Regions from separate parts of the Bradyrhizobium sp. RDM12 genome, predicted to be linked through region 1. Evidence: predicted binding sites of a transcription regulator. Region 1 holds the regulator's gene; the other holds the start of a gene.
What was found. The regulator LexA, encoded in region 1, represses DNA repair genes until DNA is damaged. The targets are predictions, from matches to a motif close to TGTTCNNNNTGTGTTCNG.

Region 2: ACTGJ9_RS10500 (ribonuclease T2 family protein) is a predicted target of LexA. The motif match lies at 2,373-2,390, and genes of this name have one in related genera.

The regions. Positions count from the first base shown of each region.
Region 1 is NZ_CM133064.1:4,863,663-4,867,869, forward strand. It holds partial or broken gene ACTGJ9_RS23760 (ComEC/Rec2 family competence protein) at 1-888, shown strand, start outside; gene ACTGJ9_RS23765 (hypothetical protein) at 899-1,330, opposite strand; gene ACTGJ9_RS23770 (hypothetical protein) at 1,519-1,761, opposite strand; gene lexA (transcriptional repressor LexA) at 1,939-2,640, opposite strand; gene ACTGJ9_RS23780 (molybdopterin molybdotransferase MoeA) at 2,817-4,028, opposite strand; gene ACTGJ9_RS23785 (hypothetical protein) at 4,163-4,207, shown strand, end outside.
Region 2 is NZ_CM133064.1:2,201,471-2,205,677, forward strand. It holds gene ACTGJ9_RS10485 (outer membrane protein) at 1-157, shown strand, start outside; gene ACTGJ9_RS10490 (cold-shock protein) at 244-459, opposite strand; gene ACTGJ9_RS10495 (23S rRNA (adenine(2030)-N(6))-methyltransferase RlmJ) at 712-1,572, opposite strand; gene ACTGJ9_RS10500 (ribonuclease T2 family protein) at 1,626-2,327, opposite strand; gene ACTGJ9_RS10505 (hypothetical protein) at 2,462-2,926, opposite strand; gene ACTGJ9_RS10510 (hypothetical protein) at 3,109-3,402, shown strand; gene ACTGJ9_RS10515 (DUF3617 domain-containing protein) at 3,458-3,988, shown strand; gene ACTGJ9_RS10520 (ATP-binding protein) at 4,002-4,207, opposite strand, start outside.

The sequences.
Region 1 (4,207 bases):
ATGCCGCCTTCCATTTCCACCGCGTCACGCCCTACGGCGTGCTGGCCAATCTCGGCGCGATGCCGGTGGTGTCCGCGCTGGTGATGCCTGCGGTTGGGATTGCTCGCTGCGCCCTTCGGGCTCGACGGCGTGTTCTGGTGACTCATGGGGATCGGCATCGACTGGATGGTGGCGGTGTCGCGCTGGGTGGCGGCGCTGCCCGGAGCGATCGGCCACGTCGGCGCTTTCGGCACCGCGCCGCTGATCGCGGCGAGCGTCGGGCTGATCCTGATGGGCTTGCTGCGGACGCCCTTGCGCTGGTCGGGCGTACTCGTGCTCGTCGCGGCGATCGTCTGGGGGCTGTCGGTTCGGCAACCCGACATTCTCATCGCCGGTGACGGGCAGAGCGTCGCGGTGCGGGGCAGGGACGGGCAGTTGCATCTGATCCGGACGAGCAAGGACAGCTTTCTGCTCAAGGAGTGGCTCGCGGCCGATGCGGACTCCCGCGATGCCGGGAGCGCCTCGCTCAGTGACGGCGTGTCGTGCGACGACACCGGCTGCGTGACGCCACTCGCCGACGGGCGCATGATTGCGCTGGCGCTCCGCATCGACGCGCTGGCCGACGATTGCAGCCGCGCGGCACTGGTGGTGACGGCAAGGCCCGCGCCGCCGGATTGTGGTGCGATGGTGGTCGATCGGCCGCGTCTCGCGCGCCAAGGCGCGCTGGCGCTGACGCCGCGCGGCGACGGCTTTGCCATTCAGGCGGTGAAGGCGAGGGGCGCAAACCGCCCCTGGTCGCCGGCGGCGGCCGGCGATGGAGATTTCGAACAGTCCCTCATGCCACGGTCGGCAGCTCCGCGTTCCAAAGACGCAACGCCGGCCGACGCCGACCTGCAGGCCGAGGATTAAGATCGACCGCTTAGCCGATCGGCAGGCGCGGCGGCGTGGAGCGGCTGTCGGCGATCTGCGGCTTGTGCTCGCGCTCGCCGAGCGGCTGGGTTACCGGCAGTTGCAGCACGGTCGCACGCTGGCCTTCCACGAGCTGCGTTACCAGCACGTATTTGCCGTCGGGGAATTCGATCGCGTCGTGATGGCGGTCGGGAATGTGCGGATCGACCTTGCCGAACTTGCCGACACGCGAATTGATGGTGCGCGTCCAGATCCAGCGATTGTCGTAGCGGACGTTGTCGGCGAAGGCGAGCTCCGTTCCCGGCAGCAGGCAGACCGCGACGGACATGTCGGCTTCGGAGGCGAAGCCGCGCGTCGAGGTGCCGCGGAACGTTGTCGTGACGATGGTCTCACCGACTTCTGCGGGACGCGTCGCGACGGCATGCAGGCTATAGTCACACATCGGGTGCTCCTCAATCAGGATAGAGCACCGGCGCCTCTGTCTCTGAGGCACAGGCCCCTATCAGAGTGGAAGCTGATCATATGCTTGTTTGTTGGCAAATCTGCGGCTCGCATCGACAGAGCGCGATCACATTATCTTTTGCAAATGCACGAGGAACAAAGCCTGCTCCCGCGCATTCGGTGAGCGCGTCATCTCAGCGGCCTGCGGGCGCCGACCAGCCCGAATATTGCCAGGCCGGCTGCGTCGGCTGTGCGACGGGCGTTGCGGGCATCGCGGAATTGCTCGCTCGTTGCCTGTGGCGCTTTGCGCGCGTGATGCTGCGGCTGAGCAGCCAAGGCCTGCGACCCCATCAAGGCCTGCGAGCCTAAGGCCTGCGGCGCCGATGCTGCGATCAGCGTCATCGTGGCGGTGCCCAAAATGATCTTGCGCATGGTGGTCTCCTCGGTCGGTCAAAGCGCCTGCGAAGCGATGGGGCTTCGTTGCGGCGTGCCGAGGATGTAGCGCTGGAGAGGTAGCCGGATAATCTGTGCAAAACCAGAAAGACCATCCAGCCGGAGCGGACAATCGTCCGCTCCAATCGTTGCTGACGGTCGTCGATCGCGACCCGCTCAGTACTTCCGGTACAGCCCGATCAGCTTGCCCTGGATCTTGACCCGGTTGGGCGGCAGGATGCGGACTTCATAGGCCGCGTTCGCCGGTTCGAGTGCGATCGAAGCACCACGGCGGCGAAAGCGCTTCAACGTCGCTTCCTCATCGTCGATCAGGGCAACCACGATGTCGCCGGTATCGGCGCTCTCGTTGCGCTGAATCAGCGCCATGTCGCCGTCGAGAATGCCGGCCTCCACCATGGAGTCGCCGCGCACTTCCAGCGCGTAATGCTCCCCGGAGCCGAGCATGTCGGGCGGGACGCTGATGGTGTGGCTGCGGGTCTGCAACGCCTCGATCGGCGTACCGGCCGCGATCCGGCCCATCACGGGCACCGCGACGGGACGCTCGCCCTCGTCGGCCTGCGGACTCGACGTCGTGCGCACCTTGCCGAGATTGCCTTCAATGACGCTCGGCGTGAAACCGCGGCGGCTGCCGGCGGCGGCCTGGAGCTCGGGCAGCTTGATCACCTCGATGGCGCGGGCGCGGTTGGGCAGGCGGCGGATGAAGCCGCGCTCCTCGAGCGCAGTGATCAGGCGATGGATGCCCGATTTCGAGCGCAGATCGAGCGCGTCCTTCATCTCGTCGAAGGAGGGCGGCACGCCGCTTTCCTTCAGACGCTCGCTGATGAACCGCAGGAGCTCGTATTGTTTGCGCGTTAACATCTCGACCAAAATCCCCCGGTTGATGTCGTTCGATTCCGAGACGCTGAATTCAGCAATAAGCCGCTACATGCTCGAAACAAATCATGAACGGACACTATATGTTCGATACATGTTCCGCAACTGCTTAATTTACCGTGAACGCGACAAAGTTCGCAGAACGGTTGCGAACGATGCGCTCAAACGGGCAGCCGCAGCACCTCGCAAGGCGCTCCCGCTTCGGCCTTCGGTGCTAACGGTGCGCGCACGAGAAGTGCCTGTGCCGCAGCGAGATCTGCAAGCAGCGAGGAGTCCTGGTGGTTGACGGGAAGGGCGACGAGGGTGCCGTCATCACGCAGATCGAGGCGGGCGCGAAGATAATCCTCGCGCTGGTCATTGGCGCCGATGTCGCGGCCGAGCACGGCGCGTTCGCGACGGTGATGAATCACCGAACGGCCCGACAGCGCTCGAATCAGCGGCACCATGAACAGGAAGCCGCAAACGTAGGATGATGCAGGATTGCCAGGCAGGCCGATCACGTGCATCGCGCCGAGCTGCCCGTTCATCATCGGCTTGCCCGGCCGCATCGCGATCTTCCAGAACGCCATCGAGGTGCCTTCATCGCGGAGCGCCTGCTGCACCAGATCGTGGTCGCCGACCGAGGCACCGCCCGTCGTGACCAGGATGTCGGCGCCGGATTCGCGCGCGCGGCGGATGCCGGCGGAGGTGGCTGCAAGCGTGTCAGCGGCAATCCCGAGATCGATGGTGTCGGCTCCCTCGCTCCGGGCGAGCGCATGCAGGGCGTAGCCGTTGGAATAGACGATCTGGCCATGACCAGGCGTCGTGCCCGGCATCACCAGCTCGTCGCCGGTGGCAAGAATCGCGACCTTCGGACGCCGGCGAACGGCAAGCTGCGGGTGGTTCATGCCGGCGGCCAGCGCGAGGTCGCGCTCGGTCAGCCGCGCGCCCGCGCGCAGCAGCACGTCACCTTCGCGAAAATCGATGCCGGCTGGACGAATGTGCCGCCCGGCGACGGCGGCCTCCTTGATCGTGATGCGCTTGCCGTCGGCGACGGTGTCCTCCTGGATCACGATCGCATCGGCGCCGTCGGGGACGACGCCGCCGGTGAAGATCCGCACAGCTTCTCCAGCGCCAACAGTTCCTGCAAATGGACGGCCGGCTGCGACCTCGCCAATGACGTTGAGCTGCGCATCGACCCTGGCTGCATCCGCCGCTCGGACAGCATAGCCGTCCATCGCCGACATCGCCTGCGGCGGCTGCATGCGCCGCGCCGCGACGTCGTGCGCGAGCACGCGATGAAAGGCCGCATCGAGCGCGACCGTTTCCTCGGGCAGCGGCTCCGCGCCGTCGAGCACGGCGGCCAGCGCATCAGTAACCGGCATCAAGGCCACGGTGAACTCCCGCAACAAAAGCGAAGGAATTGGTCGGCAAGGTTCTAGCCGAGCCGAGGGCCGACGCAAAAAGGGCCTCCTCTAGCGAGAAACCGCACTTCCTTTCGGCGCCAGCTCGGCTTACCTTACCTTCCATGACGAAACTGCTCGAGAAGGCGCTTCAAGCCGTGCGACAGCTT
Region 2 (4,207 bases), 2.7 Mb from region 1:
CGCCGGCGTCGGCGCAGAAGTCGGCTTCGCGCCGAACTGGAGCGCGAAGCTCGAATATCTCTACGTCGATCTGTCGTCGAGCCAGTTCGCAATTACAGGCGTGTCAAACGGCTATAGCGCCAGCGTTGTTCGCGCAGGCGTGAACTATCACTTCTGATAGCCAACTAAGAAAATACCGGACTACAGCCTCCCGGCCGCTCGCGGCCGGGATTTTTTTGCGGCAGTCTTCTCGGGGCAGGTCCGCTACGAAAGGATCACGAGATTGACCGCCTTCGGCCCCTTCCCCTTCTTGTCCGGTTCGACTTCGAACGTGATACGCTGTCCTTCGGCAAGGTCCTTCAGTCCCGCCCGCTCAACCGCGGTGATGTGAACGAAGACATCGCGACCGCCGTCGTCCGGCTTGATGAAGCCGTAGCCGCGCTCGCCGTTGAAGAACTTAACCGTTCCCGTATTGGCCATCGGGAAACTCCCCCTCATTGCTCCTCCGTCGCAACGCAGACGCGCGTCGCGACATGACCGGGCATCACGTAGCCCGGGAGAGCTGGCCATCCTTGGGCAGACCCTGCGGTCCGACTGGATCTTTGTTAGGCCTTCACTCCGCCGCAACCATTCGCGGAAGCGGAACGCAAAGCCAGTCACACCAACAGCATAATACGGTTCATTGCAGATTGACTACCGTTACTGCATATTTTTCCCAAGAATGGCGGCGGCTTAGGGCTTCGGCACCTCTAATCGGAATCTGGCAGCTCCGCCCTGGCCGAGCGGTATTTCCAGCTCGGGCAGGATTGTCTTGAGCTCGCTCTGCAGCGTGTAAGGCGGATTGACGATCAGCAGCCCAGTCGAGGTGAGGGCCGCGCCGTCAACCTGTGGTGCGACGCTGAATTCGAGCCGCAGGCATTTTCCGGGAGTCTTTGCTGCGGCCGCGGTCCGCGCCACGAGTTGCGCCAGCGTGTCGGTGGCGCGCCGGCTCTTGGCGGGGTACCAGATTACATAGATACCGGTCGGCCATTTTGCGAACGCGGTGGAGAAGGCCTCGCCCAGTCTTTCGAACTCGTCTTTCGCCTCAAACGGTGGGTCGATCAGCACGAGTCCGCGCCGCTCCTTCGGCGGCACGAACGCAGGCAGCGCCATCCAGCCATCGAGATCGACCACGCGGGCCTGTTCGTCGCGCCGCAACACGTCGATCAACGCCCTGCGCGCCCTCGGCTCGAGCTCGCAGGCCACGAGCCGGTCTTGCGGCCGCATCAGGCCGCGCGCGATCAAGGGCGAGCCCGGATAGGCCTTGAGCTCGCCCTTCGGATTGAATGCGCAAACGATCTCCATGTACGGCTTGGTCAGCGCGACGGTCTCGTTCGAAAGGCGCGACTGCATCAGCCGCGCGATCCCCGTCAGCCATTCGCCGCTGCGGCGGGCCTCGTCGCTGTCGAGGTCATAGAGGCCGGCACCCGCATGGGTGTCGATGACGCGGAAGGCAGCCGGCTTGTCCTGCAAATAGGTCAGGATGCGTGCCAGCACGATGTGCTTGATGACATCGGCGAAATTGCCGGCGTGAAAGGCGTGGCGATAGTTCATGCAAGAGCACTACGCCACGCGATGGCTTCAGCAAAGAGGTACAACAGCCTGAACTACCCACCCCTGATCGGCGGCATCGTCACCTGGTCGCGGCGACAGGCGCGGCGGTCGAGTTCTTCGCAGGCGCGAAACTGCAAATCCTTGCTGAGGCAGATGCGGACCTCGGAAAGCCGGGTCCGGTTGCAGGTAACCGAGACGGCCGCGTTGCTCAGGCCCGGATTAGCCTTGATGAAGGCTTCTTCGACCTCGCCCGGCGCCACCGTCTTGGGCTGCGACAGGTCGAGATATTCGACCGGAATCTTGATCACGGCGCGCGCCTTGCGGATCGTCTCGAAGTAATTGCGGTCGGTCAGCCCCGAGCAGGTGCCGTGCTTGTCCCACTCGTTGAAGATCAGCCCCGGCGCCGGCATCAGATCGAGCATCGAGGAGACGATGTTGCGGTTCAGCCGCCGCGACGGCCGCTGGCAATATTCCGGAAAGCCGTTCTCATATTGCGGCCACAGCCCGTGCACCACGAAGGAATAAGGCCGTCCCTCGCACTGGATGTTCGAGCGCCCGCCGCCGCGTCCGCGCTCGGCCGCGTCCTCGCAGAAGGACGGCGACCAGGATAGCGACAGCACATAGAAATCGAATTCACCCGGCGCGTTCTGCCGTTTGTCCTGCGCCTTCGCGCCGCCGGCCAGCGAGATCAGCCCGGCGGCAAGGGTCAGCGAGATCACAAGGCGGAAGAAGGATTGCAATCTGAAATCAAACATGGCGACGCCCCTCAGCTAGACTATGCAATGAGCCTAGCAGGCAATAAGAACATTTCAAGAACAAATTTCGAGCGGCCGGCGTTCGGCCGCCGGATCGATTCGAATCAGGGACCTTCGAATTAGGGACCTTCGAATTAGGGCTTGGCGGCGCGGCAGGCCGGATTGTAGGCCCAGTTGCGGTCGAGCCCGACTAGGCACCATTCGACGCCCTGGCCGTAACCGGCAAAGCCGCCGTCCTCGATAATCGAGAAGTGCACCCTGCGCACCTTGCCGTCGTTCAGCATGGCCTCGCCGGTGCAGTAGCGCCGCGGAATGTTGTCGGACGCCCAGGGCCGGAATGCGGTCTCGTGAACGGCCGAGAAGCCCTCGATCTTCAAAGGCGAATTCCAGAACGAGCTTTCCTTCTCCCAGAACTGGTTCGCGATCGTCGGCAGTGCCTTCTCGCAATCGGCGACGTTGCCATCATAACGCGGCCCGCTCAGCCAGAAATTCAGCTCCAGCGGATTGGCGGCCCTGGCCTCACCGAGCGACAGCGCTCCGAAGATGAGGCCGAGAACGGCGGCAAAGCGAAGGGATTTCAGGGAGGTTGAGGCGCGCATGGGCAATCCAGACAGCATGATCTGCGAGGGTGGGACGGTGACGCGAAGGGCGGAGGAGGTCAAGTGCAGCGCGGCAACACTCGGCCACGACTTGACCATAACGTCGCCGCCGACGCCCTATCCGTTCTTTTCACCGCCGGCCCGGCACCGTAGAGTGCTGCCAGCCAATCGGAGTGACGGGAATGCGAATCATTGCGGCCGCGGGCCTTCTTGCCTTGGGGATCATGGCGAGCCAGTCGGCGCGCGCCGACATCCTTCCGGTGCCGCCCTTCAAGGGCAACGACACCGGCGGCATCATCGCCTATTCCATGGCGACGCAGACCGATGCGCGCCAGGTCGCGGTCGATCACTGTGCGCGCTATGGCAAGGTGGTGAAATTCCTCGCGATGCAGGCCTATGAGGGCGGCTACATCTCCTTTGCCTGCCGCTGGGTGCCTTATGGCGCCGCCGATCGTCCGATCCGCACGCTCTACTGAGGCGTTTCGGAACGCCGAAGGCCGCGCCACGACGTCTCAGCCGGGAGTCTCTCGCATGACGTGCAAGCTTGCTTTGCTCGGATCAGTCGTTGGTCTCGTATTGTCGGCGGTCGGCGCCTCGGCCGACGATCTGCCGGTGCGCAAGGCCGGTCTCTGGGAGTTGAAGATGGTCAGGACCGGCTCGGCGATGCCGGAGATGACCATGCAGCACTGCACCGACGAGGCTGTCGACAGGGAGATGAATAACAACATCTCGCCGATGGCCAAGCAGGTCTGCTCCAGGCAGGACGTCAAGAAGACGGCGACCGGCTATGTCAGCGATTCCGAGTGCAGTGTCGCCGGCATGTCCACGACGTCGCACGCCGAGATCACCGGCGATTTCAATTCGGCCTACACGGTGAAGACCTCGTCGCATGCGCAAGGTGGCGCGGTCGGTGCCGCGGGGCGCGACAGCACCATGACGCTCGAAGCGAAATGGCTCGGCGCCTGCAAGCCGGACCAGAAGCCCGGCGACATCGTGATGCCCGGCGGCTTCAAGATGAACGTGCGCGACGTCGACAAGCTGAAAGCGCTGCTGCCAAAGTAGACGGGGGGCGCAGCTACACCGGAATCCGCACGCTCGCCCTTAATCCGCCCATCGGGCTGTCGCCGAGCGTGATATCGCCGCCATGCGAGCGGGCGATGTCGCGAGCGATGGCGAGGCCCAAGCCCGTGCCGCCTTGGTCCTGGTTGCGGGCGTTGTCGAGCCGCAGGAACGGCTTGAACACTTCTTCACGCAGATGGACGGGAATGCCGGGGCCGTCGT